4 regions of the Streptomyces sp. NPDC107528 genome follow, and region 1 is predicted to be linked to each of the others. Evidence: riboswitches for the same ligand, from Rfam matches in the RefSeq annotation. Region 1 holds a riboswitch; each other region holds the start of a gene.
What was found. Region 1 has a riboswitch for cobalamin ahead of ACZ7L5_RS21375 (ribonucleoside-diphosphate reductase subunit alpha). Riboswitches for the same ligand answer to the same signal wherever they lie in the genome.
Positions count from the first base shown of each region.

Region 2: another riboswitch for cobalamin. It lies ahead of ACZ7L5_RS04465 (ABC transporter substrate-binding protein); the one in region 1 lies ahead of ACZ7L5_RS21375 (ribonucleoside-diphosphate reductase subunit alpha).
Region 3: another riboswitch for cobalamin. It lies ahead of ACZ7L5_RS04735 (energy-coupling factor ABC transporter permease); the one in region 1 lies ahead of ACZ7L5_RS21375 (ribonucleoside-diphosphate reductase subunit alpha).
Region 4: another riboswitch for cobalamin. It lies ahead of ACZ7L5_RS09615 (cobalamin biosynthesis protein); the one in region 1 lies ahead of ACZ7L5_RS21375 (ribonucleoside-diphosphate reductase subunit alpha).

Region 1 is NZ_JBVKAV010000006.1:348,234-356,105, reverse strand. Features, by position in the region: gene ACZ7L5_RS21405 (carbon starvation CstA family protein) at 1-679, shown strand, start outside; gene ACZ7L5_RS21400 (YbdD/YjiX family protein) at 669-848, shown strand; gene ACZ7L5_RS21395 (DUF3311 domain-containing protein) at 977-1,243, shown strand; gene mctP (monocarboxylate uptake permease MctP) at 1,240-2,868, shown strand; gene ACZ7L5_RS21385 (hypothetical protein) at 2,899-3,306, opposite strand; gene ACZ7L5_RS21380 (hypothetical protein) at 3,291-4,970, opposite strand; cobalamin riboswitch at 5,319-5,457, shown strand; gene ACZ7L5_RS21375 (ribonucleoside-diphosphate reductase subunit alpha) at 5,582-7,872, shown strand, end outside.
Region 2 is NZ_JBVKAV010000001.1:933,485-941,356, reverse strand. Features, by position in the region: gene ACZ7L5_RS04490 (inositol monophosphatase family protein) at 1-582, opposite strand, end outside; gene ACZ7L5_RS04485 (gamma-glutamyltransferase family protein) at 676-2,502, opposite strand; gene ACZ7L5_RS04480 ((2Fe-2S) ferredoxin domain-containing protein) at 2,631-2,990, opposite strand; gene ACZ7L5_RS04475 (ABC transporter ATP-binding protein) at 2,992-3,771, opposite strand; gene ACZ7L5_RS04470 (FecCD family ABC transporter permease) at 3,768-4,784, opposite strand; gene ACZ7L5_RS04465 (ABC transporter substrate-binding protein) at 4,781-5,860, opposite strand; cobalamin riboswitch at 5,921-6,101, opposite strand; gene ACZ7L5_RS04460 (methylmalonyl-CoA mutase family protein) at 6,243-7,872, shown strand, end outside.
Region 3 is NZ_JBVKAV010000001.1:988,110-995,981, reverse strand. Features, by position in the region: gene ACZ7L5_RS04745 (non-ribosomal peptide synthetase) at 1-2,317, opposite strand, end outside; gene ACZ7L5_RS04740 (Pls/PosA family non-ribosomal peptide synthetase) at 2,314-4,830, opposite strand; cobalamin riboswitch at 5,020-5,205, shown strand; gene ACZ7L5_RS04735 (energy-coupling factor ABC transporter permease) at 5,236-5,937, shown strand; gene ACZ7L5_RS04730 (energy-coupling factor ABC transporter substrate-binding protein) at 5,949-6,329, shown strand; gene cbiQ (cobalt ECF transporter T component CbiQ) at 6,336-7,085, shown strand; gene ACZ7L5_RS04720 (ATP-binding cassette domain-containing protein) at 7,082-7,872, shown strand, end outside.
Region 4 is NZ_JBVKAV010000002.1:1,002,054-1,009,925, reverse strand. Features, by position in the region: gene ACZ7L5_RS09640 (alpha/beta hydrolase) at 133-1,260, opposite strand; gene ACZ7L5_RS09635 (class II aldolase/adducin family protein) at 1,512-2,243, opposite strand; gene ACZ7L5_RS09630 (lysozyme) at 2,452-3,201, shown strand; gene ACZ7L5_RS09625 (inorganic phosphate transporter) at 3,366-4,598, shown strand; gene ACZ7L5_RS09620 (hypothetical protein) at 4,651-4,872, shown strand; cobalamin riboswitch at 4,988-5,127, shown strand; gene ACZ7L5_RS09615 (cobalamin biosynthesis protein) at 5,230-6,171, shown strand; gene ACZ7L5_RS09610 (cobyric acid synthase) at 6,168-7,718, shown strand; gene cobN (cobaltochelatase subunit CobN) at 7,715-7,872, shown strand, end outside.

The DNA of each region.
Region 1 (7,872 bases):
GCTCCAGGACATGCTGGGCAACGTCCACCGGCCCTTCAGGAACATCAGCTGGAAGCCCGGCCTGCTCATCACCAGCGCCGTGGTGTGCGGCCTGTGGGGCTACTTCCTGTGGGTGGGCGTCCACGAGCCCCTCGGCGGCATCAACCAGCTCTTCCCGATCTTCGGCATCTCGAACCAACTGCTCGCGGCGGTCGCCCTCGCCGTCTGCACGACCCTGCTGGTGAAGTCGGGGCGCCTCAAGTGGGCCTGGATCACCGGGGTTCCGCTCGCCTGGGACGCGACGGTGACGCTGACCGCAAGCTGGCAGAAGGTCTTCTCCAGCGACCCGAAGGTCGGCTTCTTCAAGCAGCGCCAGGTGTTCCAGGACGCCATCGACCGCGGTGAGGTCCTGCCGCCGGCCAAGAGCATGGACGACATGCACACCGTGGTCACCAACTCCACGGTGGACGGCGTCCTCACCGCGGTCCTCGCGCTCCTGATCGTCGTCGTGATCGTCGACGCCACCCGCGTCTGCGTCCGGCACGTGCGCCGCCCGGCGCTGTCCACGCTCAGCGAGGCGCCGTACGTCGAGTCGAAGATCACGGCTCCGGCGGGGCTGTTCCCGACCAAGGAGGAGAAGGAGGAGGAACGCCGTGCGGTCGCTGAGGCGAGCAGTCAGTCTTCGGCGGGTGTTCAGTAGTGTGCGCTGGTACGTGCGAGAGTTGACCGACGAGTCGGCATATGACCGCTATGTCACCCACGTACGGCATGAGCACCCGGACGCGGAAGTGCCCTCCCGGCGCGACTTCGAGCGGATGCGGACGGACCGTCAGGAAGCAGATCCACGCCAGGGGTTCCGCTGCTGCTGAGCGCCCGGTCGGCGTGCACACCAACCCTCCACATCCGATATGCGGACAGGGTCTTCCGCTGTCGTTGCACCGTCACCTACATTGCCCGGGCGTTTCTCAGGTGATCAGTGAGGGGACGGAGCCGTCAGATGTCAGATGCCCCAGAAGTGAACAGAGAGCCGGTGGTGACACCCGTACGGGTCGTCATCGGCCTCTGTCTCGTCGCGCCCTTCGTGGCGATGTTGTGGGTCGGTTCGTACGCCAAGACCGATCCGGAGTTCGCCGGCATCCCGTTCTTCTACTGGTACCAGATGCTGTGGGTCCTGCTCTCCACGGTGCTGACCATGGTCGCGTACAAGCTGTGGCAGCGTGACCAGCGCGCCCGCGGCTCCCGGAAGGGCGGTGCGTCGCAGTGAACGACGGCGTGAACGGCGTCGCGCTCGGCGTCTTCATCTTCTTCTTCCTGGCCGTCACGGTCATGGGCTTCCTGGCCGCGCGCTGGCGCAAGGCCGAGAACGAGAACAGCCTCGACGAATGGGGCCTGGGCGGCCGGTCGTTCGGCACCTGGGTCACCTGGTTCCTGCTCGGCGGCGACCTGTACACGGCGTACACCTTCGTCGCCGTACCCGCGGCGATCTACGCGGCGGGCGCGGCCGGCTTCTTCGCCGTGCCGTACACGATCCTCGTGTACCCCCTGATCTTCACGTTCCTGCCCCGCCTGTGGTCGGTCTCCCACAAGCACGGCTATGTGACGACCTCGGACTTCGTGCGCGGTCGCTTCGGCTCGAAGAGCCTGTCGCTGGCGGTGGCCGTCACCGGCATCCTGGCGACGATGCCGTACATCGCGCTCCAGCTGGTCGGCATCCAGGCCGTGCTGGACGTGATGGGCGTCGGCGGCGGTGAGAACACCAACTGGTTCATCAAGGACCTGCCGCTGCTCATCGCGTTCGGTGTGCTGGCCGCGTACACCTACTCCTCGGGCCTGCGCGCGCCCGCGCTGATCGCGTTCGTGAAGGACACGCTGATCTACATCGTCATCGCGGTGGCGATCATCTACATCCCGATCAAGCTCGGCGGCTTCGACGAGATCTTCGCCAAGGCGGGCGAGGCGTACAGCCAGACCAACCCGGCCACGGGCGCGCCGCGCGGTTCGCTGGTCCCGGCCGAGGCGGGGCAGTGGACGTACGCCACGCTGGCGCTGGGCTCCGCGCTCGCGCTGTTCATGTACCCGCACTCGATCACCGCGACGCTGTCCTCGCGCAGCCGTGAGGTGATCCGCCGCAACACCACGATCCTGCCGCTGTACTCCCTGATGCTGGGCCTGCTGGCGCTGCTGGGCTTCATGGCGATCGCGGCCGGCATCAAGGTGCAGAACGGCCAGCTGGCGATTCCGCAGCTGTTCGAGACGATGTTCCCCGCCTGGTTCGCGGGCGTCGCCTTCGCGGCGATCGGCATCGGTGCGCTGGTGCCGGCGGCGATCATGTCGATCGCGGCTGCGAACCTCTTCACCCGCAACATCTACAAGGACTTCATCAAGCCGGACGCGACGCCCGCACAGGAGACCAAGGTCTCCAAGATCGTGTCCCTGCTGGTGAAGGTGGGCGCGCTGGTCTTCGTCCTCACCATGGACAAGACGGTCGCCATCAACTTCCAGCTGCTGGGCGGCATCTGGATCCTGCAGACCTTCCCGGCCCTGGTCGGCGGCCTGTTCACACGCTGGTTCCACCGCTGGGCCCTGCTGGCCGGCTGGGCCGTCGGCATGATCTACGGCACGGTTGCCGCGTACGGCGTCGCTTCCCCGACCCAGAAGCACTTCGGCGGTTCGGCGAAGGAGATCCCGGGCATCGGCGAGATCGGCTACATCGGCCTCACGGCGTTCGTGCTGAACGTGGTGGTGACGGTGGTCCTGACCTTCGTCCTGAAGGCCGCCAAGGCCCCCGAGGGCATCGACGAGACGAAGCCGGAGGACTACACGGCGGACGCGGGCGACCCGGGCGTCCAGGTCGAGCTGCCGCCGGCCACGGCGGGGACGAGCCACTGACCCAGTAGGCAGAAGGCCGGGCGTACCGCACTAGCTGCGCGTGCGCCCGGCCATTTGCTGCCAGAAACCGTCGAGTTCGCGCACCCGCATGCTGACCCAGTGCGGTGTCTTCCTGCGCAGGCCCCTGGGAAGACATCGGCGTACTCGCCCCGCCAAAAGGCCTTGCTGCTGGCGGCAGAACGGCTCCCGGATCTCCCCGCGCGGCACACAGCCCCGGGGCGGGTAGGGGCAGAGCTGGAACTTGCAGTCGGGCGGACAGGTCGTCCCCGGCGCGGGCGGGTCCGCCATGCCGGCCCGCAGGTCGGGCCGCAGCGGGCGGCGATCGCTGCGGATGCACGGCGGGAGTGACGACGTCCCCGGCTGCTCCGCGCGGATCATCCGCTCCTCGACCTCGTCCGGATGCCCGTCCCGTTCGATGAGGTTCAGCAACACCAGCACGTCGGCGACCAGGCACTGGGCGCGCGCGTCGAGGGTGCTCCAGCCGACCGAGGGCGGGATCCACAGGTTGTGCTTGCTGTAGTGCCGGGGGTTGCCGGTGCGCGCGCCGATGTTGTCGGCGACGCCCTTCTCGTCGATCCAGAGGAAACGCTCGGGTTGCCCGGTCTCCAGGGTGAGGGCCACCAGGTCCCCCGCCTCGGCGACGAACGGATGCAGGGGCCGCGGGGGCGACGCACCGTTCGCCTCGGGATGCCCGGGTGCCCGGTTCGCCGTGCCGGCCATCGACAGCCAGCGCTCCACGGTCTGCACGGGGGTCGCTCCGCCCAGCGCCCGTGGCGGCTCGCGCCCGTCGTCGTGCCCGTCCCCGCCCGGCGTCGCGTGCCGCTCCCGCTCGTGGAGCCGACGGTGTCGGGAAGCCTCCACAGGCACAGCGCCTGGAGCAGCATGAGCTGCGCGTACCAGCACCGGGACTGCTGGAGCACGGTCTCCGCCTGCCGGATCAGGTCCGCGCGACCCCCCTGGTAGGCCCGCGGATGCCGGATCCGGCGGTTGGCCGCGTACTTGAAGCCCTGGGCCAGCGCGGCCTCCAGGGCGAGCGGCAGATCGGGGGCGCCGCCGGTCGCCTTCGGGTCCAGATGGCGCAGCCACTTGGTGAGGCGTTCGCGGGCCTCGTCACGGTGTGCCTCGTCGACGGAGCCCAGCAGCATGGGGATCATCCAGGCACGCATCACGAACTCCCGGAACAGAACGACCCGTTTCCTGCGGTACTCCTCATTGAGCTCGCGCCGGTCCTGCTGCAGCCGCCCGATGCGCTCGGTCCTGGCCCGTGAGGGCGCGCCCGTCGCCCGCGCCCGCGCCATGCGCTCGGCCCACTGCTCGTACTCACCGCGTTTCCAGGCCTTCAGCTCGCCGAGCCGGTCGCTGTACTCCTGCCCGGGGTCGGTGTTCAGCCCGATCCGCCCGCGGACCACGGCGAAGGCCGGATTGCCGCCGCTGCCGAACTCCTGGGCGACGGCCAGGCGTATCGAGCAGGAGGGTTCCTTCACACCGATCTGGACGAGCTGTTCGTAGAGCGGGGTGGTGTCGATCCGGTCGGAGACGCTGCGCAGGGCGGCTCCGAGTTGCCTGAGCAGCCTCAGTTTGGCGTCGTCGAGCCTGCGCCGGTCGCCCTTGAAACCGGTCCAGGTCCCGCGCACTTCGTCCAGGATGTCGCCCAGCAGCCGTGGAGAGTCCTCCACGCTCTCGATCTCCACGGCGGCCGCGTAGAGATCGAGCGCCTTCGGATCGTCGGTGCGGCGTTCCGCGGCCTTGCAGAGCCGGTGGGCCAGGGTGCGCCCGCGCACCCGTGACCGTCGAAGCCGTTCCTCGACCTCCTTCGTCACCTCGGCCCGTACGCCTTCCCGGCGGGCCCTGACCCGCGCCGCCCGGCGGCGCGACAACAGCACCAGGGCCATGAGCTGTTCGCGGCTGGGTCCGGGTGGCTGGAGCACCTGCTCGACGCGCTCGCCGGCTCCCCGCTCGCCCGGCTGCCACAGCACCCGGTAGCCGAAGTAGGCCTGGATGATGCTGTGCGGGAAACGGACCTTGCGCTCGAAGCCCTCCGCCAGGCCGAGCTTGTCCGCGTTGCGCGCGATCCGGGCGAGGGCGGCGCGGCACTGGTCCATGTTGCCGCCGCGCAGCCGCCTCCTCTCGTCCGGGCCGATCCGCCCGGCACAGCACGTCCCAGATCTGCCGCCGGTGCCACTCGCAGAAGACGTTCCCGCGCCTGCCGTACCGGTCGAAGGCGAAGCACTCCCGGAACCCCCGCAACCCGGCGGCCCTCGGCGAGATCACCGCCCAGGCCGGCCTCCAGGACGGCGATCCACGAACCCCGGGCTTCGTCCGCATGCCCGAGCGGGACCGGAGCCCGATCCCGCACCTCGCCGACATCACGCTCCTCACCCACAAGTTGACGCTCTGAAACCAGCACGACACAACATCTGGGGGTGGCGTGGCGGGTGAGCACAAGATGTATGCTCATGCTCGCTGTCGCCGCAGGGGAATCCGGTGCGAATCCGGAACTGTCCCGCAACGGTGTACTTGTGCATGTCTGTTCCAGGACCGGCGTGCGCAGGAGTCAGTCCGAGGACCTGCCGACAGCGCGCCCGGCCACCCGGCCGGTGCGCCCGACGTCCGGGCCTCGCGGAATGGGCCGGTGGACGCGACGCCGTGTGCGCTCGTGTGCTGCCCCCTGCCCTCGCCGAGGCCCCCGTGCCGAGCGAGGGAGAGCCCCCACGTGACCATCGCGCCCGCAGATCCGGCCTCAGCCGTTCCTACCGTCCTCACGGACGAGGACGCTCCGGGAACCGCCCACCCGTCTCCCACCGCCACCCTCAACGGAGGCCCTGCGGGCCACGGTGCCGATCTGCTGCGGATCCTGACCGAGCTGACCGCCGACCTCCCCGACGCCGACCCCGGCCGGGTCGCCGCCGCCGCGCTGCGCGGCCGGTCCGCGTTCGCGGACGAGGCGGAGCTGCGCGAGCTGGCCACCGAGGCGGCGGCCGGCCTGATCTCCGAGGACCCCGCCTACAGCAGGCTCGCCGCCCGGCTGCTGACCCTCTCCATCGCCGCCGAAGCCGCCTCGCAGGGCGTCACGTCCTTCACCGGGTCGGTCGCGGTCGGGCACCGCGAGGGCCTGATCGCCGACCGGACCGCCGAGTTCGTGCGCCTGCACGCGGCCCGCCTCGACGCGCTGGTCGACACGGACGGCGACGACCGTTTCGGCTACTTCGGGCTGCGCACCCTGCACAGCCGCTACCTCCTGCGGCACCCCATCACCCGCAAGGTCGTCGAGACGCCCCAGCACTTCATGCTGCGCGTCGCCGCCGGTCTCGCCGAGGACGACACCGCCCGGTCGGTGGACGAAGTCGCCGCGCTCTACGGGCTCATGAGCCGCCTCGACTACCTCCCCTCCTCCCCCACCCTCTTCAACTCCGGCACCCGGCACCCCCAGATGTCGTCCTGCTACCTCCTCGACTCCCCCAAGGACGAGCTGGACTCCATCTACGACCGCTACCACCAGGTCGCCCGCCTCTCGAAGCACGCCGGCGGCATCGGCCTGTCGTACTCCCGCATCCGCTCCCGGGGTTCGCTGATCCGCGGCACCAACGGGCACTCCAACGGCATCGTCCCGTTCCTGAAGACCCTCGACGCCTCGGTCGCCGCGGTGAACCAGGGCGGCCGGCGCAAGGGGGCCGCCGCGGTCTACCTGGAGACCTGGCACTCCGACATCGAGGAGTTCCTGGAGCTGCGGGACAACACCGGTGAGGACGCCCGCCGTACGCACAACCTGAACCTCGCGCACTGGATCCCGGACGAGTTCATGCGCCGGGTCAACGCCGACGAGTCGTGGTCGCTGTTCTCGCCGTCGGACGTGCCGGATCTCGTCGACCTGTGGGGCGAGGAGTTCGACGCGGCGTACCGCAAGGCGGAGGCGGCCGGGCTCGCGAAGAAGACCATCCCGGCCCGTGACCTGTACGGCCGCATGATGCGTACCCTCGCGCAGACCGGCAACGGCTGGATGACCTTCAAGGACGCCGCCAACCGCACCGCCAACCAGACGGCCCTGCCGGGCCATGTCGTGCACTCCTCCAACCTCTGCACGGAGATCCTGGAGGTCACGGACGACGGGGAGACGGCGGTCTGCAACCTGGGGTCGGTCAACCTCGGCGCCTTCGTGAACACGATGACCGGCGACATCGACTGGGAGCGGCTGGACGCGACCGTCCGCACGGCCGTCACGTTCCTCGACCGGGTCGTCGACATCAACTTCTACCCGACCGAGCAGGCGGGTCGGTCGAACGCGAAATGGCGGCCGGTCGGACTCGGCGCGATGGGCCTGCAGGACGTCTTCTTCAAACTGCGCCTGCCCTTCGACTCGGCCGAGGCGAAAGCCCTGTCCACCCGGATCGCCGAGCGCATCATGCTCGCCGCCTACGAGGCCTCCACCGACCTCGCCGAGCGCAACGGCCCGCTGCCGGCCTGGGAGAAGACCCGTACCGCCAGGGGTGTTCTGCACCCCGACCACTACGACGTCGAGCTGACCTGGCCGGAGCGCTGGGCGGCCCTGCGCAGCCGTATCGCCACGACCGGCATGCGCAACTCCCTGCTCCTCGCCATCGCGCCCACCGCGACCATCGCGTCGATCGCCGGTGTCTACGAGTGCATCGAGCCGCAGGTCTCCAACCTGTTCAAGCGCGAGACGCTCTCCGGCGAGTTCCTCCAGGTCAACTCCTACCTGGTCAACGAGCTCAAGGAGCTCGGCGTCTGGGACGCCCGCACCCGTGAGGCGCTGCGTGAGGCGAACGGCTCGGTGCAGGAGTTCGCCTGGATCCCCGAGGACGTACGGCGGCTCTACCGCACGGCGTGGGAGATCCCGCAGCGCGGCCTGATCGACATGGCGGCACAGCGGACCCCGTTCCTCGACCAGGCACAGTCGCTGAACCTGTTCCTGGAGACGCCGACCATCGGCAAGCTCTCCTCGATGTACGCGTACGCCTGGAAGTCGGGTCTGAAGACGACGTACTA
Region 2 (7,872 bases), on a different contig from region 1:
CTCGGTCCACAGGCCGAGCAACGCCTGCTTCTGCTCGTCGGTCGTGTAGTCCGGGTGGGACGTGGCCACCCGCAGGTCACGGCCGGGATCCGGCGCGCCGGACTGCAGTCGCCCGCCGTCCAGGAAGGCGCCCTTGCCCCTTACCGCCGTGGCCAGTTGGTCGCGGGCCGGGGCGTAGGTCCAGGAGGCGAGCAGGACGCCGTGCCGGGCGAGCGCGACCAGGGTGCAGAAGCCGTCGTCCCCGTGCACGAACTGGCGGGTGCCGTCGACGGGGTCGACGATCCAGACCGGGGCGTCGCCGCATATCGCGTCGTACGACGCGGGGTTCGCGTGCACCGCCTCCTCGCCGACCACGACCGAGCCGGGCAGGAGTGCGCCGAGCGCCTCGGTGAGGTACTGCTCGGCCAGCCGGTCGGCGTCGGTCACCAGGTCGTGCGGTCCGCTCTTCTGGTCGACCTCGTGGGCGGCGAGCTGCCGGAAGCGGGGCATGATCTCGGCCGCGGCCGCCTTGCGGACCGCTTCTTCCACGTCTGCCGCGTGCTGTGCGAGAAACTCGTCGATGGTTTCGTTGTTTTCGATCACCCCTCCATAAGAGCACGTCCCACTGACAACCCCCGCCCGCCGGGTGGACGGCGGATGGCATCGCCGTGAACTCGTGGTGCCGATATCGGCAGGTCAGCGACCTACCGCGTACCCCTGCATCCCCCGCGGATTCGCCGCCGCCGACAGGACACCGGTCTCCGGGTCCCTCGCGACGGCGCACAGCCGGCCCTCCGACCAGTCGTCACCGATGGTCACCGCGTGACCACGCCGCCGTAGCTCCGCCACCACCCCGGCGTCCATCCGGGACTCCACCGTGACGCTCCCCGGTCGCATGCCGCGCGGGAAGAAGGAGCCGGGGAAGCTGTCGTTGTGCCAGTTCGGGGCGTCGATCGCGCCCTGGAGGTCAAGGCCGCCGCGGACCGGGGAGCGCAGGGCGACCGCGAGGAGGAAGTGCAGCTGCCACTGGTCCTGCTGGTCCCCGCCGGGCGTGCCGAAGGCCATGACGGGCACGCCGTCGCGCAGGGCGACGGAGGGCGTGAGGGTGGTGCGGGGCCGCCGGCCCGGGGTGAGCGAGTTCGGCAGGCCCTCCTCCAGCCAGGTCATCTGCAGCCGGGTGCCGAGCGGGAAGCCCAGTTCGGGCACGACGGGGTTGGACTGGAGCCAGCCGCCGCTGGGCGTGGCCGCGATCATGTTGCCCCACCGGTCGACGATGTCGAGGTGGCAGGTGTCACCGCGGGTGCCCCCGTCGGCAAAGACCTCGGGCTCGCCCGGCACCGGGGAGGTCGGCCGCTTGGCGACCGTCGGTTCCCCGCCGCCCAGCGCGTCGAGGCCGGGCCCTTCGGCCGCCGCCACGCGCGCGTGCGCGCACAGCCGCGGGGCGAGGCCGCCCGGGCTGCCGGGCCGCAGCTCGTGGGAGGCCTTCTCGCCGACCAGCTCCCGCCGGTCCGCGTTGTACCGGTCGGACAGCAGCGCGGCGAGCGGTACGTCGGCCGCGTCGCCGTACCAGGCCTCCCGGTCGGCCATGGCCAGCTTGCAGCCCTCGATCAGCAGATGGACGTACTCGGCGGACCCGTACCGGGGCAGTTCGGGCGGGAGGAGCGCGAGCTGCTGGAGGAGGACCGGGCCCTGGCTCCAGGGGCCGGCCTTGCACACGGTCCAGCCGTTCCACTCATACGTCGCCGGTGCCTCGTAGGTCGCGGACCAGGCGGCGAGGTCGGCGGCCGTGAGTGTGCCGGAGTGCCGCTCGCCGCTGGTGTCCATCGTGGGGCGCCGGGCCTGCCGTGCGAGGGCCTCGGCGATGAAACCGGAGCGCCACACCTCCCGCGCGGCCTCGATCTGCGCGACCCGGTCCCCGGCCCCGGCGACCTCGTCGAGCAGCCGCTTCCAGGTGGCGGCGAGGGCGGGATTGCGAAACAGCTCCCCGGGCCGGGGCGCCTTGCCGTCCCGCAGGTACACGTCGGCCGACGACGGCCACTCCGTCTCGAACAGTTCCCGCACGGTCTCGACGGTCTCGCCGACCCGCTCCACGGGCGCGTGCCCGTGTTCGGCGTACCCGATGGCGTACTTGAGCACGTCGGCGAGCGGCCTGGTGCCGTGGTCCCGCAGCAGCAGCATCCAGGCGTCGAAGGCGCCGGGCACGGCGGCGGCGAGCGGTCCGGTCCCGGGTACGAGGTCCAGTCCTAGCCCCCGGTAGTGCGCGACGGTCGCCCCGGCGGGCGCCACGCCCTGCCCGCACACCACCCGCACCTCGCCGTCCGCCGGGGCGATCAGGATCGGCACCTCGCCGGCCGGGCCGTTGAGATGCGGCTCGACGACGTGCAGCACGAACGCGCCCGCCACGGCGGCGTCAAACGCGTTGCCGCCGCCCTCCAGTACGGCCATCGCCGACTGCGAGGCGAGCCAGTGGGTGGAGGACACCATGCCGAACGTGCCTTGGAGGGTGGGGCGGGTGGTGAACATCGGGTCTGACACCTCGCTGTCGCGCGGATCGGTCCATCCGATCTTCAGGGACTACCCGTTCGAGGTTCAACCTTCCGCCGGGGCTGGTTCGGTGTGAGTGGTGAGTGGCCCGTGAGTGATCGTCCGATTCATCGTGCGCGCCTGGGCGGAGTGAAGGTGTAGAGGTCGAGCACGTCGGGGCAGGGTGCGACGCCGGGGCCGCCGGCCCTGACCCAGGTGATGATGTCCTCGGTGGCGTCGGGATCGTTGACGAGGCCGAGCCAGACGGGACGGCCGCCTGCGGCGCGGCCCGCGGCGGAGGGCTGGACGACGATCACATTGGCGTGTTCGCACACGCCGAGGCAGTCGGAGATGCGCACCGGCGCGTTCTCGGCGAGTCGCGCGGTCTGCTGCGCGTGATCGACTCCGGGCACCTTCGGGGTGCCGCAGCAGCAGTCCCGGCACACCACGATCCGGCTGGGCACCGGCTGTTCCGAGGGTGTCCGCACGTCAGCACCGCCCCACGGGGCCGGCCGGGCGCAGGAAGCGGATCACCGGGTGGCCGGGGTCGTCGGTGACCTCGGCACGGACGCCGTAGACCTGCTCGATGAGCGCCGGTGTCAGCACGTCTGCCGGGGTGCCCTCGGCGACCGCGCGTCCTTCGCGCAGCACGAGCAGGCGGTCGCAGTACATCGCGGCGAGGTTGAGGTCGTGCAGGGCGATCACGGTGGTGACCGGGAGGTTCGCGACGAGGGCCAGCAGGTCGAGTTGGTGCTGGATGTCGAGGTGGTTGGTGGGTTCGTCGAGCAGGAGCTCGCGGGGTTCCTGGGCGAGCGCGCGGGCGATCTGGGTGCGTTGGCGTTCGCCGCCGGAGAGGCTGTGCCAGGACTGGGCGGCCCGGTCGGTGAGGCCGGTGCGGGCGAGGGCCGCGGTGACGGCCTCGGCGTCGGCGGCCGTCGGTGGCGTCCAGGCACGGCGGTGCGGGATGCGGCCGAGGGCGACGACGTCGCGGACGGTCAGTTCGGTCTGGGTGTGGGCGTGCTGTTCGACGGTGGCGACCCGCCGGGCGGTGGCGCGGCGGCCGGCCTCGGGCAGCGGGCGTCCGTCCAGGGAGACGACCCCGGCCGTGGGGGCGAGCACCCCGGCGAGGAGTCTCAACAGGGTCGACTTGCCGGACCCGTTGGGGCCGAGCAGGCCGACGGTCTCGCCGGGAGTCAGGGTGAGGGTGACGCCGTCGACGACCTTGTCGCCGAGGCGCCGTACGACACGGTCCGCGCGCAGGCTGGTCATGCCGCCGTCCTCCGTCCTCGGTAGAGCACGGCGATGAAGGCCGGTACGCCGATGAGGGACGTGACGACGCCCACGGGGACCTCCTGGGGGTCGAGGATGGTGCGGGCGACGGTGTCCACCCACACCAGGAAGACGGCTCCGGTCAGTGCCGTGACCGGCAGCAGACGGGCGTGGCCGGAGCCGGTGAGGGCCCGGGTGGCGTGCGGCAGGACCAGGCCGACGAAGCCGATCGCGCCGGCGCAGCTGACCAGGGCGGCGGTGAGCAGTGCGGTCGCGCAGAGCAGGACCAGCCGGGTGCGGGCGACGCGGACGCCGAGTCCGGCGGCGGCGTCGTCCCCGAAGGCGAAGGCGTCCAGGGTGCGGGCGTACCCGAGGCAGAGGGCGAGGACCACGGCCAGTACGGCGGCGCACAGCAGGACCTGTCCCCAGTCGGCGCCGGTGAGCGAGCCCAGCAGCCAGAACAGCACGCCCCGGGTGGTCTCGGCGTCGGCGGAGGTCAGCACGATGAACGAGGTCAGCGCGGAGAACAGCTGCATGGCCGCGACCCCGGACAGCACGACCCGGTCCGTGCTGCCGCCGAGGACGTGGCTGAGCAGCAGCACCATGGCGAAGGAGAGCAGCGCGCCGAGGAAGGCACCCGACGACAGCGAGAGCACTCCCCCGCCGGCCCCCAGCACGACCACGGCGACCGCTCCCGTGGACGCGCCGGAGGACACGCCGAGGACGAACGGATCGGCCAGCGGATTGCGCAGCAGCGACTGCATGACCGCCCCGCACACGGCGAGCCCGGCCCCGCACACGGCGGCGAGCAGCGTGCGCGGCATGCGCAGGTTCCACACGATGCCGTCCCGCAGCGGCGCCAACCTGCCCTCGCCGAGGCCGAGATGGGCGGCCACGGACGCCCACACGTCCGCCGTGGAGATGTCGGCCGGCCCGATCGTCACGGCGACGGCGACCGACGCGAGCAGCGCCGCCAGGCCGCCGAGGGTCAGCAGCGGCGTACGGACGCTCACTTGGCGGGTCCTGAGGGTCCTGCGGGCCCGGCGGGCCCGGCGAGCCCGAAGTCGCGCAGGGCCGCGGCGACCTTCTCGATCCCTTCGACCGTGCGGATGGACGGGTTCATCGCCTGCCCGCTGAGCAGGACGTACCGCTTCTTCTTCACGGCGGTCAGATTGCGGGTGGCGGGGTCTGTTTCCAGGAAGCGGATCTTGGCCCCGGCGGTCTCCGCGGTCTGCTGCTTGCGCGTGAGGTCGCCGATCACGAGGACGTCGGGGTCGCGGTCGGCGACGGTCTCCCAGCCGATCTGGGGCCACTCGTCGTGGGTGTCGGAGAAGGCGTTGCGCGCGCCGACGGCGCGGGTGATGGCACCCGGCGCGCCGCAGCAGCCCGCGAGGTAGGGCGACTGGGAGTTGGCGAACCAGTACATGAGGGTGACATCGGAGGCGTCCAGCTGGGCGATGGACTTGCGCACCCGCTCCTTCAGCTCGGCGACGAGCTTCTCGCCGCGGTCGGCGACGCCGAACGCGCGGGCCAGGTCGCGTATCTCGCCGTACACGGTGTCGAGGGTGAGCGGGGTGGAGCGCGAGCCGTCGCCGCCGCTGTCGTTGTCCTTGCCCGCCGAGCAGTCGGAGGGCGAGACGTAGGTGGGCACGTCCAGCTCCTCGAACTGCTCGCGGGTGGCGACGCCGCCCTTGCCGAGGGTGGAGACGAAGGAGGAGGCCACGAAGTCGGGGTCGGCGTCCAGGACCTTCTCGAAGGAGGGCGCGTTGTCCGCGAGCCGCGGCACGGAGGCGTTCGCCTTCTCCAGGCCCTTCATGACCGGGTCGGTCCAGGTCGACGTGCCGACCACCCGGTCGGCGAGGCCGAGGGAGAGCAGGATCTCCGTGGTGCCCTGGTTGAGGGACACGGCCCGCTTCGGGGGCGCCTTCAGGGTGACCTTGTGGCCGCAGTTGTCGAGGGTGACGGGGTAGCCCGCGGCGGCGGACTTCCCGGTGTCCTCGGCGCTGCCGCTTCCCGAGCCGCCGCACGCGGTGAGCAGGAGGGCGGGCGCGAGCAGCAGGGCGGCGGGACGGAGGGCAAAACGGTACACAGGCGTGCCTCGGTTGTCGGGGCTCGTACGCGGAGCCTGGCCTACGGACGTCCTCCGCGCGGGGGCGTGGAGGTGCCAGCAGGTCTTCGGACTCGGGTTCGTCCCGACGGGGCGCCTTCCCGGTCTCCCAGTGGCGTGCGTCTGTGCCCCGCCGGTCCCCCTCACCGCTGCGCGTCAGTTCCGGATTCGCACCGGATTCCCTGGCCTCGGGTGTGGCTCGACTGGCTCCCGGAGGCTATCAAGCCCAGCTCGTGGCCGGGTCGTTCGTCCGGGTTTCCGGAGGCTCGACAGGGTGCGGAGACTCAGGTCACAACCTGGAAGAGGGCAAGGTCACAGCCGTGCCCTCTGCTGCTCCTTTGATGATCTGACCTAGCATCCGAGCATGACGGTCCTGCCTGACGACGGGCTCTCGCTGGCCGCCGAGTTCCCTGACGCAACCCATGAGCAATGGCAACGCCTGGTGGAAGGCGTGCTGCGCAAGTCGGGCAAGGACGTCTCGGGCCCGGCTGCGGAAGACGCCCTGTCCACTGCGTTGGAGGACGGGCTGCGCACCCGCCCCCTCTACACCTCGCGCGAAGCCGCGCCCGATCCCGGCCTGCCCGGATTCGCCCCGTTCGTCCGCGGCGGTCGCGCCGAGGGCAGCACGGCCGGCGGCTGGGACCTGCGGCAGCGGCACACGGCGCTCACGGACGGCCTGGTGCTCGCGGACCTGGAGAACGGCGTCACCTCGCTCTGGCTGGTCCTCGGCGAGGCCGGCATCCCGGTGTCGTCGCTCGGCCGGGCCCTGGAGGGTGTCTATCTCGACCTGGCCCCCGTCGTCCTCGACGCCGGCGCCGACGTGGAGCCCGCCGCACGGGAGCTGCTGCGCCAGTACGCGGAGCGGGGCGTCGCCAAGGAGGCGGCACGCGGCAACCTCGGCGCCGACCCGCTCGGCCATGAGGCCCGTACGGGCACGTCCTCACAGTTCGCGCCGGTCGCCGCGCTGGCCCGGCAGTGCGCCGAGGAGTACCCGGGGCTGCGGGCGCTGACCGTGGACGCGCTGCCGTACCACGAGGCCGGTGGCTCGGCCGCCCAGGAGCTGGGCTCCTCGCTGGCGACCGGTGTCGCGTATCTGCGCGAGCTCACCGAGGCGGGGCTGACGGCCGAACAGGCCTGCGCCCAGCTGGAGTTCCGCTATGCGGCCACCGCCGACCAGTTCCTGACGATCGCCAAGCTGCGGGCCGCGCGCCGGCTGTGGGCGCGGGTGACCGAGGTCTGCGGGGCGCCCAGCGCTCAGGTGCAGCACGCCGTCACCTCGCCGGTGATGATGACGCGCCGGGACCCCTGGGTGAACATGCTGCGCACGACGGTCGCCACGCTGGCCGCCGGGGTCGGCGGCGCCGACGCCGTGACCGTGCTGCCCTTCGACCACGCGCTCGGCCTGCCGGACGCGTTCGCGCGGCGTATCGCCCGCAACACCTCGACCATCCTCATCGAGGAGTCGCACCTCGCCCGGGTGATCGACCCGGCGGGCGGCTCCTGGTACGTGGAGTCCCTCACCGACGAACTGGCCCGGGCGGGCTGGGCGTTCTTCCAGCGGATCGAGCAGGCCGGCGGCCAGGCGGCCGCGTTGCGCTCCGGCCAGCTGGGCCAGGACCTCGCCGAGACGTGGCAGGCGCGCACCGGCAAGCTCGCCAAGCGGCGCGAACCGATCACCGGCGTCAGCGAGTTCCCGAACCTCACCGAGCCGCCCGTGGAGCGTGCGCCCGCGCCGGAGCCCCGGTCCGGCGGCCTCCCGCGGGTCCGCCGCGACGAGGCGTACGAGGCACTGCGCGCCCGCTCCGACGCCCACCTGGCCGCCACGGGCTCCCGGCCGCGGATCTTCCTGGCCGCGCTCGGCCCGGCCGCCGCGCACACCGCACGCCTCACCTTCGCCTCGAACCTCTTCCAGGCGGGCGGCGTCGAGCCGGTCACCGAGGGCACCTTCGAGGAGAGCGGCGCCACGGAGGTGTGCCTGTGCTCCAGTGACGCCC
Region 3 (7,872 bases), on a different contig from region 1:
TGTCGCGGCCCTCCTCGGCCATGTCGAGCCCGGTGCCGGCGGCTCCGGGATCCGGCACCACGGCGCTGACCTGCGCGGCGAGCGCGGTGAGCCCCTTCTTGTCGACCTTGCCGTTGGCGGTCACCGGCAGGTTCTCCTGCCAGTGGAACTCGGAGGGGACCATGTACTCGGGCAGCGACCGTCCCAGCCGGTCCCTGAGGTCGGCGTCCTCCAGCGGGCCGTCACCGGAGTAGAAGGCCACCAGGCGTCCGCCCTGGCCGGCCCCCTCGACGGCCACCACCGCGCCGTCGCGGACGCCGGGTGCCCGCAGCATGGCGCTCTCGACCTCGCCGATCTCGATCCGGAAGCCGCGGATCTTGACCTGGGTGTCCTGGCGGCCGAGGAACTCCAGCTTGCCCCCGGGCACCCAGCGGCCGTAGTCGCCGCCCCGGTAGAGCCGCCGGCCCGCGCGGTGCGGATCCGGTACGAAGGCCTGCCGGGTGCGCTCGGGGTCGTTGACGTAGCCGCGGCCGACGCACACCCCGGAGAAGACGATCGCACCGGGGGCGCCGAGCGGCACCGGTGACAGGTGCTCGTCCACGACGCGGACGTGCACATTGCTGATCGGCGAGCCGAGCGAGATCCGTCCGTTGTCCGGCGCCCGGTCCAGCACCTCGTGGTTGGTGTCGTCCGACGTCTCGGTGAGCCCGTACGCGTTGACCAGCCTGATGCCGGGCTCGGCCGCGAACCAGCGCTGCACGAGCTCCCATTTCAGTGCCTCGCCGGTGACCGACACGCATCGCAGGTCCGGCAGCGCACGCGGGTGCCGCTCCAGGTAGGCCACGACCGCGTCGAGGTACGACGGCACGACCTGGAGGACGCCGACCCCGCCGCGGGCGATCGTGTCGACGAACCGCGGGACGTCCAGGATCGCGTCCTGTTCCACGAGCAGGGTCCGCCCGCCGGCCAGCAGCGCGGAGACCAGTTGCCACAGCGAGATGTCGAAGCACTGGGGCGCGGTCTGGGCGACCACCTGCCCCTCGCCGATCCCCAGGTCGTCGATCTTGGCGTAGAGGTGGTTGAGCATGCCCGCGTGCTCGCACATGGCTCCCTTGGGCTCGCCGGTGGAGCCGGACGTGAAGTAGATGTAGGCGAGTTGGTCCGGTGCGACGCCGACGCCGAGGTCGGAGTCCGCGTGGCCCTCCGCGTAGGCGGCGTCGACGGACAGCGCCCGGACCGCGGGCAGCGCGTCGAGGGCCCGGTCGAGCATGGCGGTGCTGCCCGGCTCCGTCAGCACGAGCCGGCACCCGGCCCGCGTGAGCATGGTCGCGATGCGGTCGGCCGGGAAGTGCGGCTCGACGGGCAGGTACACCCCGCCGGCCTTGAGGACCGCAAGGACGGCGGCCGTCCAGTCCAGGTTCCGCTCGGTCACCACCGCGACGACCCCTTCACGGCCCAGCCCCCGCGCCAGGAGGGCACACCCCAGCCGGTTGGCCCGCGCGTTGAGTTCCCGGTAGGTCCACCGCTGGTCGCCGTGTACGGCCGCGACGGCGTCGGGGTGCGTCCTGACGCGTTGCTCGAACAGCTCGTGGAAGCGGTGGTCGGGCAGTTCGCGGCGGGGTCCGGCGAGTCCTTCGAGCTGGAAGCGGTGCTCCTCGGCCGAGAGCAGGCTCTGCCGGTCGTGCGCGGCGTCCGGATCGGCCGCGATGAGCGTGAGCGCGGTGAGGTGGTAGCCGACGATCCTCGCGGCGCAGTCCGCGTCGAGCGCGTCGGTCCGGTACCGCAGCCGCAGCGTGGGCGGCTCGCCCGGCCGCGGTGTGCCCAGCCGCAGCACGGCGTTCCCGGCGAGTTCGCCGCCGTCGCCGATCGGATCGAACTCGGCCTCGCCGGCCGGTCCGGGCAGACCCGCCGCACGCCGAAGTCCGTCGACGGGGAAGTCCTTGTGCAGCAGCAGTTCCGACTCGGTCCGGTGGGTGTGGAGCACCAGCGTCCGCCACGAGCCGGGGTCGACGGTCAGCCGGCAGGGCAGCGGCGACGCGGCCGGTACGGCGACGTAACCGGTCGTGACCTCGTGTTCGCCGGACAGAGCGGCGAGAACCTTGGCGTGCGCGGCGAGCAGCACCGTGCGCAGGGGTACCGCCAGATCGTCCGTCAGGCGGCTCAGCGCGTCCGTCAGATCCTGGGGAAGCGGCGCCTCGTGCGTGGCGACACCGGACACCGGGTCGAGGGTCCACCGAGGGACGGTGGTGACCCCGCCGGCGGCGAGCACATCCCGCCAGTACGCCCGGGCGGCGTCCGCAGCCGCGGTCGTCGATGCCGTCGATGCCGTGGATGTCATGGGGCCGACCTCACCTCGTCCTCGCCGTACGAGCGGATCGGCCGTGCCGGATTCCCGCCCCACCAGGCCTGCTGCGGGACCGCCTCCCCCTTCATCAGGAAGGAGTCCGGGGCGAGCACCGCACCGTCGCCCACCGTCACGCCGTAGTGGACGAAAGCGCCTACCCCGAGGGTGCATCCGGAGCCGATCGTGCTCCGGTCGGACTTGAAGGCGCCGTCCTCCTGCGAGTGGCACTGGACCACGCTTCCCAGGTTGAGCGTGCAGCCGTCCCCGATGGCGGCCATGGCCCGTTCGGTCAGATGGCAGCCGTCGTCGAAGACCATGCGGCCGAGCCGCACCCCCAGCAACCGCCAGGCGACGTTCTTGAACGGGGTGCCGTTGAGCATCCTCAGGTACGTCTCCGACGGCACCTTCCAGTAGCGCTCGTGCTGCCAGAAGTCCGGCGTGTAGATCGAGCAGAAGAGGGGTTTCAGGGGACGGACCGCTGTGACGACGCGTTCGACCAGCACGAAGTACGCGATGGTGCACAGCACGACCAGGAGGTCGGCCAGCATGAGCCCGGACACGCCGAGCGGCCCGTACAACTCCGCGGCCGCCGTGACGAGAAGGATGAGAACGAAGGCAAAGATCCAACGCGACAGCAGGTACCAGGCCATGGTGGCGACGTTGTGCCTGTTCTTGGCGGCAAGGCCGCGCCGCAGCTCCTCACGGCCCTTGAGCCGGTCGAACGTGCTGTCCCGCAGCACCGAACGCGGAATCTCGAAGCTCGGCGAGCCCAGCAGGCCGACGCCTTCGCGGACCTCCCCGTCGACCGGCACCATCACCTTCGTCGCGAGCAGGCAGTTGTCGCCGGTCCTGCCCCGCGTGGGATACGCGATCCGGTTCCCGAGGAAGTTGCGCGGCCCGATCGACACCCGGGACACCCGGAACGCGGTGCTGGAGAAATCGGCGTTCATGATCGACAGGCCGTCGGCGACCATCGTGCCGCGCCCGACGAAGCTCAGGTACGGCGTCTCGTGCTTCATCTCCGTGCCGAAGTTCGACCCGGTCTGCTCGACGCGGGAGAGGTCGTATCCGAGGCCCCGCAGGTAGTGGACGATGGCGGAGCTGTCACCGAACAGACGCTTCAGGAAGCGCCAGTTGGTCAGGAGCGTGATCGTCCGGTGCACCTCGAAGTGGAAGCCGTACAGACGGTAGGTCCTGCCCGGCGTGATGGTCAGGCTGAGCAGGCGCGGAAGGGCGGTCAGGACGAGGAGACCGGCGGGTACGGCGCCGAAGACGAGCACGAAGGACATCGCCAGGGCTTCGAGGTAGAACGATCCGTCGGCGAAGACCGCGGGTCCCGGCTCCAGAGCCGTGCTGAGCTGCGGGACCTCGACGAGCAGCGCGGCCACCCCGCCGACCGCCAGGGGTACGTACACGGCCAGCGCGAGCAGCAGTTGCACAACGCTGTGGGTCGCTCGGCGCACCGCGCCGCAGCGGGCCCGGCCCACCACCTGGTAGTCCACGTCGGTCCGCTGTGCCGGGGACCCGTGCCAGTGCTCGCCGTCGGGCACCGTCTGCCCGCGGTGCAGTGAGGAGGCGTGCCCGAGCTGGGCGCCGTCGCCGAGCGATGTGTCGATGTCGAGGACGGTGGCCTCGCTGACCAGCACGTTCCTGCCGATGGTGACGGGGCCCGTCTGGATCTGTCCGGCGTGCGCCCGGTAGCAGGAGAAGAACGAGTCCTTGCGGATGACCGTGCCGTCACCGATGGTGAACAGGTCGGTGCACACGGGCACGTTCCGGGAGAGGACCACGGCGCCCCGCCCGACCTTCGCGCCCAGTGCCCTGAGGTAGAGCAGATAGAGCGGGGAGCCGCTGAACAGCACCATGGGATCCGCCCGCACCAGCGTCTTGACGATCCAGAAGCGGACGTACGCCACGCTCCAGACGGGTATGCGCTGAGGCGTCCACCGGCCTACGAGGGTCCACTTCACGAGGACGGGGAGGACGCACAGGACCAAAAACACCGCACCTCCGAACAGGACCGAGCGCAGGTACACGTCGAGTGCGCCCGATCCGGCGGAGATCCACCCGTAGCCCAGGGCGGTGCCGAAGGCGAGGAGGTAGACGTACGCCAGGAAGGCCAGGAACTGCAGGACGCCGCACAGGACGTACTGCCGCTTGCCCGCCGCGGCCGGGGCCGGGGCCGGGGCCGGGGACTCCGGTGCCGTGAGCACAGCCGCCGGTTCGGACCGGGGCACGGGCTCGGCATCCGCGAGCGCCGTCGCCAGGCTCCTGATCGTCGGGTGGCGATAGACGTCCCTCATCGACACCGACGGCAGATCCGCGCGCTTCCTGACTCGTGCGCAGAAGTGCGCCATCACCAGTGAGTCGGCGCCCAGGTCGTCGAAGAAGTGATCGTCGACCGGAACCTGCTCGCTCCGCACGACCTCGGCCAGCACCGCGGCCAGGGTTCTCTCGATGCCGGCCGGTTCACCGCATCCGTCCAGCAGGGCCGTGGATTCCTCCATGCACTTGATTCGGCACCGGAGCGCGGACAGATCACCGCATTCACAAACTTCTGGTAAGTGATCCGCATACGGTTACCCAGGGTTCACGCACGGTTGCGGAGTTGGCGGACCGCCCGCCCCGGCCCTGCGGCGCGCGAACGCCCCTTTTCACGCCCCCGAGGCGCGCTTGTCAGCCACCCTGTGCGGGCACTACTGTCACCACGCCTTGGTGAACGGGAAATCCGGTGTGATGCCGGTGCGGCCCTCGCCACTGTGAATCGGGAAGTCCGGCTCTGGCCCTCACGGGCAGCCACTGGGTCCTTCGGGACCCGGGAAGGCGGAGCACGGGCGGTGGTACCCGTCAGCCAGGAGACCGGCCAAGGCGCGTCAACCATCCACGAGGTGCTGGAGAGGGTCTGCTGAGCCATGCACATAGCCGAGGGTTTCCTCCCGCCGGCGCACGCGGTCGCCTGGGGCGTCGCGTCCGCGCCGTTCGTAGTCCACGGAGTCCGTTCGCTCACCCGTGAGGTCAGGGAGCACCCCGAGAGCACGCTGCTCCTCGGCGCCTCCGGAGCCTTCACGTTCGTCCTGTCCGCGCTGAAGCTGCCCTCGGTGACCGGCAGCTGCTCGCATCCGACCGGCACCGGGCTGGGCGCCATCCTGTTCCGGCCACCGATCATGGCGGTACTGGGCACCATCACCCTGCTCTTCCAGGCGCTGCTGCTCGCGCACGGTGGCCTGACCACGCTCGGCGCCAACGTCTTCTCGATGGCGATCGTCGGCCCCTGGGCCGGATACGCGATCTACAGACTGCTGCGCCGCTACGACGTGCCGCTGATGGTGGCGGTGTTCTTCGGGGCGTTCGTCGCCGACCTGTCCACCTACTGCGTCACGAGCGTCCAGCTGGCGCTCGCGTTCCCCGATCCGAGCAGCGGATTCCTGGGCGCGCTCGGCAAGTTCGGCTCCATCTTCGCCGTCACCCAGATCCCCCTCGCGGTGAGCGAGGGACTGCTCACGGTGCTCGTGATGCGGCTGCTGGTGCAGTCCAGCAAGGGCGAGCTGACCCGGCTGGGCGTGCTCCTCGCCAAGAAGCAGTCCCGGACCGAGACCGAGGCGGTGGCCCGATGAGCAAGAGCCCGATGAGCAGGAACACGAAGATCAACGTCCTGCTGCTGATCGTCGTGGCCGCGCTCGCGGTCCTGCCGCTGGCCCTGGGCCTCGGCGATCACAAGGAGGAGCCCTTCACGGGCGCCGACGCCGAGGCCGAGACCGCGATCACCGAGATCAAGCCGGACTACGAGCCCTGGTTCTCGCCGCTGTACGAGCCGCCGTCCGGTGAGATCGAGTCGGCCCTGTTCGCCCTCCAGGCGGCCCTCGGCGCCGGTGTCCTCGCCTACTACTTCGGCGTGCACCGGGGCAGGCGGCAGGGCGAGCAGCGGGCGCTGGAGCGGTCGCGGGACGCCGAGAGCGGGGCCGGTGGCGCCGCGCCCGCCGAGGAGTCCACGGCCGAAAGGGCCTGACCCCTCGTGCTGCCGATCGACGCGGCGGCGCACAGCAGTCGCTGGCGCCGCCGTCACCCCGTGGACAAGGCCGTGCTCGGGCTCGGTCTCACCCTGCTCGCGATCTCGCTGCCGCCCTGGCCGGGCGCGGCCCTGGTGCTCCTGACGTCCCTCGTGGTGCTGCTGGGCCCGGCGGGCGTGCCGGGCCGGCGGCTGTGGCGTGCCTACCGCGTGCCGCTGGGCTTCTGCGTGACCGGCGCGGTCACCCTGCTCGTCCAGGTCGGCGGGCCGGAAGGCTTCGTGTCCCTCGCGGACGACGGCCCGCTGCGCGCCGGGGAACTGCTCCTGCGCACCTCGGCGGCCTCGCTCGGGGTGCTGCTGTTCGCCTTCACCACCCCCATGTCCGACCTGCTGCCCCGCCTCGTGAAGGCGGGGGTGCCCGCGCCCGTCGTGGACGTCGCCCTGGTGACGTACCGCATGAGCTTCCTGCTGCTGGACTCCGTGCGCCGCATCAGGGACGCCCAGGCCGCCCGGCTGGGGCACACGAGCCGGGCCGCGGAGTGGCGTTCCCTGGCCGGGCTCGGCGCGACCGCCTTCGTACGGGCCTTCGACCGGGCCACCCGGCTCCAGGCCGGGCTCGCCGGGCGCGGCTACGACGGCACCCTGCGTGTCCTGGTGCCCGAGGCCCGGGTCTCCGCCCGCTTCACGGCCGCAAGTTGCGCCCTCCTCGCGGCGCTGGCCGCCCTCACCCTCGTACTGGAGAAGGCCCTGCCATGAGCGAGCCCATCGCCCTGGTCGCCCTGCGGGGCGCGTCCTACGCCTACGAGGACGGCCCCGTCGTGCTCAGCGGCCTCGACTTCGACGTGCGCGAGGGGCGCGCACTGGCGCTGCTCGGTCGCAACGGCAGCGGCAAGACCACGCTGATGCGGCTGCTCAGCGGCGGACTCAGGCCGCACGACGGCCGGTTGACGGTGCAGGGCACGCCCGTCACGTACGACCGCAAGGGGCTGACCCGGCTGCGGACGACCGTCCAGCTGGTGGTGCAGGACCCGGACGACCAGCTCTTCGCCGCGTCCGTCGCCCAGGACGTGTCCTTCGGCCCGCTGAACCTCGGCCTCTCCGACCCCGAGGTGCGGGTGCGGGTCGCCGAGGCGCTCGCCGCGCTGGACATCAGTGCGCTGGCCGACCGGCCCACGCATCTGCTGTCGTACGGGCAGCGCAAGCGCACGGCCATCGCCGGCGCGGTGGCGATGCGGCCCCGGGTGCTGATCCTGGACGAGCCGACTGCCGGGCTCGACCCGGACGGGCAAGAACGCCTGCTCGCCACGCTCGACGGACTGCGCTCGAGCGGGACCACGGTGGTCATGGCCACCCATGACGTCGATCTGGCCCTGCGCTGGGCCGACGACGCGGCGCTCCTCACCCCGTCCGGCGCACGCATCGGGGCGGCACCAAAGATGCTGGCCCGCACCGACCTCCTCCAGCAGGCCGGCCTGCGGCTCCCATGGGGGGTCGCGGCGGCCCAACTCCTGCGGGCGCAGGGGCTGTTGGGTGACGCGTCGGC
Region 4 (7,872 bases), on a different contig from region 1:
AGGGGCGACGGGGATGGCCAACGCACGGGGTCCTGCGAGCGGCAAGGGGCCGAATACTGGCCAGTGGTACGGGGTTAAACGGAATCTGTGGGACCGGTGTGGGAGGAGCGGCCCGAGGGGCGTTGCCCGGTATCACATGAGCGGTGTCAGGAAGCGGCGCAGAGTCTCCTCGTAGAACTCGGGGTCGGCGTTCCACATGGCCGCGTGGGGTGCGCACTCGACGGTCTGGAGGGCCACCAGGTTGGGGCGGGCGTCGGCCAGCCGGCGGGAGAGGCTCCAGGGGGCCACCCGGTCGTCGGGCCCGTGGAAGATCAGGGTCGGCACGCTGAGGCCGTCGCGGGTGCCGTTGCCGCCTGCGCGGTCGGCGGTCAGGCCGGTGCGGCCCTGTGCGGCACGGACCGCGAGCGGCAGCAGCGCGCTGGGCGTGTGGCGGGCCGACGCGAGGGCGCGCAGGGTGGCCTCCCAGCTCAGGACCGGGGAGTCCAGGACGAGGCCCGAGACACGGTTGCGGAGCCCCGAGTGGGCGGCGGCGCGCAGGGCCATCGTGGCGCCGGTGGACCAGCCGAGCAGGACGAGTTGTTTGGCGCCGTACCGCACGGCGTAGCGCATGGCCGCGTCCAGGTCCCGCCACTCGGTCTCGCCGAGGTGGTTCAGGCCGTCCGGCGGGCGGGGCGCGCCGAGGTCGCCCCGGTAGGCGAGGGCGAGGACCGGGAAGTGGCGGCCGCTGAGGAACTTCATGACGTTCATGGCCTGTTCGCGGGTGGTGCCGAGGCCGTGCACCGCGATGACCCAGGTGTCCCGTGCGCCGGGGACGAACCAGGCGGGCAGGGCGCCGAGTTCGCCGGGGATGTCGACGTCGGCGTGTTCGAGGCCGAGGGCGGCGCTCGGGTTGCCGACGTACACGTTCGGGGTGAGCCAGACACTGTCGCCGGGCTGGAGGCTGCCGTGGGTGACGCGCTCCAGACGGCGTACGACGGTGTCGGCCGAGTGTTTCGCCGCGGTGAGGACGGGGCCGACGACCGCGTGCGAGCCGTCGCCGGAGAGCCCGTAGGTGCCGGGGCGCAGGGAGGCGAAGTCGCGGGTGAGCGCGATCTGGCCGGCGGCCGTGGCGTGCACGGTGAGGCGGGGTTCGGTGGGCAGGGGCCTGCCGGGGGGCGCCGTCAGGGCGACGCCACTGGCGAACCGCCCGGCGGCGACGCTTGCGGCGCCGGCGGCCAGGGCCACGGTGACGGCAGCGGCCGTCGCTTTGACAGTGCGCACCCATCCAGTGTCCGGGCGGACGGGGGTGGCGGCCAGTGGGACGTCACTGCCGTGGGCTATGCGGGGGTTTCGGTGCGTGTCACTGCCGTGTGCTTGCAGGGTGTGCGGCGTCGGCGTGGGCCTGCTGGGGGCTGCCGCCCCCAGACCCCCGCTGTCGGCCTGAACGGCCTCGTCCTCAAACGCCCGACGGGCTGGATGATGCGGACCGGCATCGAAGAACGGTCACAGGCACCCGAGCCCACACCCGCACGTCACCCCCGCTGCCCGTACCCCCGCAACCGCTCCGCCACCTCCGCCAGCTGCCCCTGCGACAGCAGCGTCGGGGACAGGCCCGGTACCGAGGACGCCGTGAGCCACAGGCGGGACATCCACTCCAGCTGGGCCGTGCGGTCGTAGGCCTGGTCCAGGGTCGTGCCGTAGGCCATCGTGCCGTGGTTCTGGAGGAGGCAGGCGGTGCGGGCGGTGAGGGCCTGGAGCATGTTCTCGGCCAACTCCTGGGTTCCGTACGTCGCATAGGGGGCAACTCGGACTGGGCCGCCGAGGGCGGCGGACATGTAGTGGATCAGCGGGAGCTCGGGCACCAGGGTCGAGACGGCCGTCGCATGGACCGCGTGGGTGTGGACGACGGCGCCGGCGTCCGTGGCGCGGTAGACGGCGAGATGCATGGGGAGCTCGCTGGTCGGCACCAGCGTGCCCAGCACCTGCCTGCCGTCCAGGTCGACCCCTGTCAGATCCTCCGGCGTCAGGCGGTCGTACGGCACTCCCGACGGTGTGACCAGCACGGTGTCGTCGACCCGCACCGAGACGTTCCCGGACGTGCCGACGACCAGTCCGTCGGCGACGGTCCGGCGGGCCGTCGCCACGAGGACCTCCCAGGCCTCCGCCTCCTCGGGGCGCGCACTGCGGCCCCACGACTCCCCCACTTCCTGTGCGCCCTTCCGCTCGTCCCGCGCACCCCGCTGGTCCCGCCGCTCCTCAGCCATGCGGCGATCCTGCCAGGCACGGCGGCGGCCCGGCATCAAGTCGCCGCCGGGCCGGGGCACTTTAAGGGGGGAAGACCGGCGTCCGGCAGAGTGCATACCGGGACATACCCCACCTCTCTCCAGCTTGGCCTGGGATCGATCAGGATTCAACGATCTTCCCGTAGCCTCTGGCTGATTTGTCGTGCACGCCGCCATTCCGGGGGGAAATATGGCCCGTGATCGCAAACCGTCCCGTCACCGCTCCCGCCTCCTCGCGATATCCGTCGCAGCGCTCACGCTCGGCGGAACCGCACTCGCCGAGACACCGGCCGCGGCCGCCGGCAAACCCAAGGGCCATGACGTCTCTTCCCACCAGAAGAACGTCAACTGGCAGAGCTCGAAGAGCAAGGGCGCCAAGTTCGTCTACGTCAAGGCGACCGAGTCCCACACCTACCGCAACCCCTACTTCGGCCAGCAGTACAACGGCTCCCGCAACGCCGGCCTGATCCGCGGCGCCTACCACTTCGCGCTGCCGAACAAGTCGTCGGGCAGGACGCAGGCCGCCTACTTCGTGCGCAACGGCGGCAGTTGGCGGTCCGACGGCTGGACTCTGCCGCCCGCCCTCGACATCGAGTACAACCCGTACAGCAAGCACAAGTGCTACGGGCTGAGCAAGGCGAAGATGGTCAGCTGGATCCAGTCCTTCAGCAACGAGGTGAAGCGGCTGACCGGGCGCCGTCCGGTGATCTACACGACCACGCACTGGTGGAACAACTGCACCGGCGGCAGCCGCGCCTTCGCCTCGAACCACGCGCTATGGATAGCGCGCTACGACTCCTCCAGCGCGGGGGCGCTGCCGGCCGGATGGCAGTTCTGGACCATCTGGCAGTACGACAACGGCAGCGGGAGCCTGCCCGGTGACCAAAATCTCTTCAACGGGTCCATGAGCCAGCTGAAAAAGCTTGCCCGAGGCTACTGACCTTGCGGCGCCTGGGCCGCGCGACGGCCGAGGGACAGGGGCCTCGCCCACCGGACGATTAACCCCCTCCTACGGACACCGTGCGGCTCACCCCAGTTCACCTTCCGTTCACTCAGGTTACCTACGTTCATCCAGCCAATGACCTCGAACGATTGCCTGGGTAAATGGAAAACTTCTCGCTGATCCTCGCGATTGTGGTGGTAACCGCACTCGCGTTCGATTTCACGAACGGTTTCCACGACACCGCCAACGCGATGGCCACCACCATCTCGACCGGTGCGCTCAAGCCCAAGGTCGCGGTGGCCATGTCCGCCGCGCTGAACCTTGTAGGCGCTTTCCTCTCCGTGGAGGTCGCCAACACGATCTCCAAGGGTCTCGTCGACGAGACCGGCATCCGTCCCGAGGTCATCTTCGCCGCGTTGGTCGGCGCGATCCTCTGGAATCTGCTGACCTGGCTGGTGGGCCTGCCCTCCAGCTCCTCGCACGCCCTGATGGGCGGTCTGATCGGCGCCACCATCGCCTCGGCCGGCGTCGGCGCGGTCCACGGCGACGCGCTCGTCACCAAGGTGCTGATCCCGGCGATCGCCGCCCCGCTGGTCGCGGGAATCGCGGCGCTGCTGGCCACACGCCTGACCTACTCGCTCGGCAAGAAGGCCGACGGCGAGTCCGCCAAGAAGGGCTACCGCGCCGGCCAGATCGCCTCCGCCGGCCTGGTCTCCCTGGCCCACGGCACCAACGACGCGCAGAAGACGATGGGCATCATCACCCTCGCCCTGGTCGCCGGCGGCACCCTCGCGCCCGACTCCGACCCGCCCATGTGGGTCATCCTCTCCGCGGGCCTGGCCATCGCGCTCGGCACCTACCTCGGCGGCTGGCGCATCATCCGCACCATGGGCAAGGGCCTGACCGACCTTCAGCCGCAGCAGGGCTTCGCCGCCCAGACCAGCGCGGCCACCGTCATCCTGGCCTCCTCCCACCTCGGCTTCTCCCTGTCCACCACGCACTCCGTCTCCGGCGCGGTGATGGGCGCGGGCCTCGGCCGCAAGGGCGGCGTGGTCCGCTGGTCGACGGCGACCCGCATGTTCGTCGCCTGGGGCCTCACCCTCCCGGCCGCCGCGCTGGTCGGCGCGATCGCGGAGTACGTGACGGGCTTCGGCGCCTGGGGCACGGGTGTCGTCGCGGTCTTCCTGGTCGCCTCCAGCGCCGCGATCTGGAAGATCTCCCGTCGCGAGGTCATCGACCACACCAACGTCAACGAGTCCGACGAGCCGGCCGGCGTGGTGACCACGGCCATGGCCGCCGTGACCCCGCCGCCCGTGGGCACGGCGACCGAGGAACTCACGGCCACCATCCCGGCCCAGTCCTCGGAGCCGAAGCCTTCGAAGGCCACGGTCTGATGCAGCCGGTCACTCCAGTCACTCCCCCTCACTCACTCGAGAAAGCAGCAGCATGAAGATCGACTGGGCGGCACTCGGCTCCGTCTTCGGCGTCAGCCTCGTGGTCACCGTGGCCCTGGTGGGCCTGTTCACCCTCGGCATCGCGGGCCTGTCCCGGCGCGAACGGGCCGTGGCGCAGGGCGACTCGGCCTCTCTCGCGGTCACCGGCGCGTACGCGTGCTTCGCGGCCTGCGCGGCGGCAGTGGCGTACGGCATCTATCTGATCGTGGCCTGACGCACGGCGCGCATCACCTGAAACACCGAGGTGCGGGACGGATCACCGTCTCGCACCTCACTGCTGTGTGGGCCTTCGCACACTCTCCCTTCGCAGGTCAACGGCAAGTTGACGGCCGTTCCAACCCCGTGGTGGACTGCCGGAGCCATGTGCGGCGGCAGGAGAGGAAGCCGGTGTGAATCCGGCGCGGTCCCGCCACTGTCACCGGGGTAGATAGCCCCGGGAGCCAGGAACTCTCACCGCCGATCTCGTCGAACCAGGGCGCGGACACCCTGAGTGAGGACATAACGCGATGCACGCCTGCCGATCGACATGCAGAACCGGACCCTCGTCTGACTCGACGATCGGCTGACCCCGATGCGTGCCGATCGCGTATTCGCGTACGGCGCCGCCGCCGGCCTTCTCGGTGATCTGTTGCTCGGCGATCCTCGCCGAGGGCATCCGGTCGCCGTGTTCGGAAGGACCGCCGCCGCCGTGGAACGGGTGTTGTGGCGCGACCACCGCGCATGGGGTGCGGTACACACCGCCGTGTGCGCCGGTGGCGCCCTGGCGCTCGGTGCCGCCGCAGCCCGTGCCGTACGTACGTCGCCAGCCGCCTCCGTCGCGCTGACCGGCGCCGCCACCTGGGCGGTCGTCGGGGGGACTTCGCTCGCCCGGGAGGCCCGGGTCATCGGGCAGGCGCTCGAAGCGGGGGACATCGCGGGCGCACGTGCCCGGCTGCCGCATCTGTGCGGGCGGGATCCACAGGCGCTGGACGCGGACGGGATCGCACGGGCGGTCGTGGAGTCCGTCGCCGAGAACACCTCCGACGCGGTCGTGGGTGCGCTGGTGTGGGGCGCCGTGGCCGGCGTTCCCGGGCTGGTCGGGTTCCGGGCCGTGAACACGCTCGATGCCATGGTCGGGCACAAGTCGCCCAAGTACCGCCGGTACGGCTGGGCTTCGGCGAGGCTCGACGACGTGGCGGGGTGGCCGGGGTCGCGGCTGACCGCCGTACTCGCCGCCGTCGCCGGGGCCGACCCCCGTGGAGCGGTACGGGCCTGGCGTACCGACGCCGCCAAGCATCCGAGCCCCAACGCCGGTCCCGTGGAGGCCTCGTTCGCGGGGGCGCTCGGGGTGCGGCTGGGCGGGACGCTGTCCTACGGCGGACGCGTCGAGCGTCGGCCCGTGCTGAACGGGGACGGGCGGGCCGTCGGCACGCGGGACATCGAACGGGCCGTACGGCTGTCGAAGCGCGTGGGCTGGCTGGCGCTCGGCGTCTGTGTCGCCGCGCGCCACATCGTGAAGGGACGTACCTCATGACGGGCGGTGGTCTCCTCGTCGCCGGCACCACGTCCGACGCGGGCAAGAGCGTCGTCACCGCCGGGATCTGCCGGTGGCTGGTGCGCCAGGGAGTGAAGGTCGCGCCGTTCAAGGCGCAGAACATGTCCCTCAACTCGTTCGTCACGCGCGAGGGCGCCGAAATCGGGCGGGCGCAGGCCATGCAGGCACAGGCGTGCCGGGTCGAGCCGACCGCGCTGATGAATCCCGTGCTGCTCAAGCCCGGTGGTGAGCAGAGCAGTCAGGTGGTGCTGCTGGGCAAGCCGGTGGGTGAGCTGAGCGCACGCGGTTTCTTCGGGGGGTCTGGGGGGCCGACCCCCGGGGAGAGGCTGCACGGCGGGCGGCAGCAGCAGCTGCTCGGGACCGTGCTCGACTGTCTCGCCGAGTTGCGGGGCACGTATGACGCGGTGATCTGTGAGGGGGCCGGCTCTCCGGCGGAGATCAATCTGCGGCGGACCGACATCGTCAACATGGGGATCGCCCGCAATGCCGGGCTGCCCGTGCTGGTGGTGGGTGACATCGACCGCGGTGGCGTGTTCGCCTCCTTCTTCGGGACGGTCGCCCTTCTCTCGCCCGAGGACCAGGCGCTCGTCGCCGGGTTCCTGGTGAACAAGTTCCGCGGGGACGTCAGCCTCCTGGAGCCGGGCATCGACATGCTGCACGGCCTCACCGGACGCCACACCTACGGCATCCTCCCCTTCCAGCACGGCCTCGGCATCGACGAGGAGGACGGGCTGCGGGTGTCCCTGCGCGGGACCGTGCGGGAGTCGAACGTCGCCCCGCCCGTCGGCGAGGACGTGCTGCGGGTCGCCGTCTGTGCCGTCCCGCTCATGTCCAACTTCACCGACGTCGACGCCCTGGCCGCCGAACCCGGTGTCGTCGTGCGGTTCGTGGACCGGCCGGAGGAGCTGGCGGACGCGGATCTCGTCATCGTTCCGGGGACCCGGGGAACGGTCCGCGCGCTGGAGTGGCTGCGGGAGCGGGGGCTCGCGCAGGCCCTGAAGCGCAGGGTCGCCGAAGGACGGCCCGTCCTCGGCATCTGCGGCGGCTTCCAGGTCCTCGGCGAGCACATCGAGGACGAGGTCGAGAGCCGGCAGGGTCATGTCGAGGGGCTCGGCGTCCTGCCCGTGCGGGTGCGGTTCGCCCGCGAGAAGACCCTCACCCGGCCGGTGGGAGAAGCCCTCGGCGAGCATGTCGCGGGGTACGAGATCCACCACGGGGTCGCCGAGATCCATGGCGGGGAAGCCTTCCTCGACGGCTGCCGGGTCGGCCAGACCTGGGGCACGCACTGGCACGGCTCGCTGGAGTCGGACGGTTTCCGGCGGGCCTTCCTGCGCGAGGTGGCCGCCGCCGCGGGCCGCCGCTTCGTGCCGGCCCCCGACACGTCGTTCGCCGCGCTGCGCGAGGAGCAGCTCGACCGGCTCGGCGACCTGATCGAACAGCACGCTGACACGGACGCGCTCTGGCGGCTCATCGAGTCGGGCGCGCCGCAAGGACTGCCTTTCATTCCACCGGGAGCGCCCGCATGAGCACTGTGTTGTTGTTGTCGACCGCCGACACGGACCTGCTGGCGGCCAGGGCCGCCTCCGGTGCCTCGTACCGGATCGGCAATCCGACCCGCGTGGACGTCGCCGAGGAGCTGCCCGCGCTCATCGAGGGCTCGGACATCGCCGTCGTACGGCT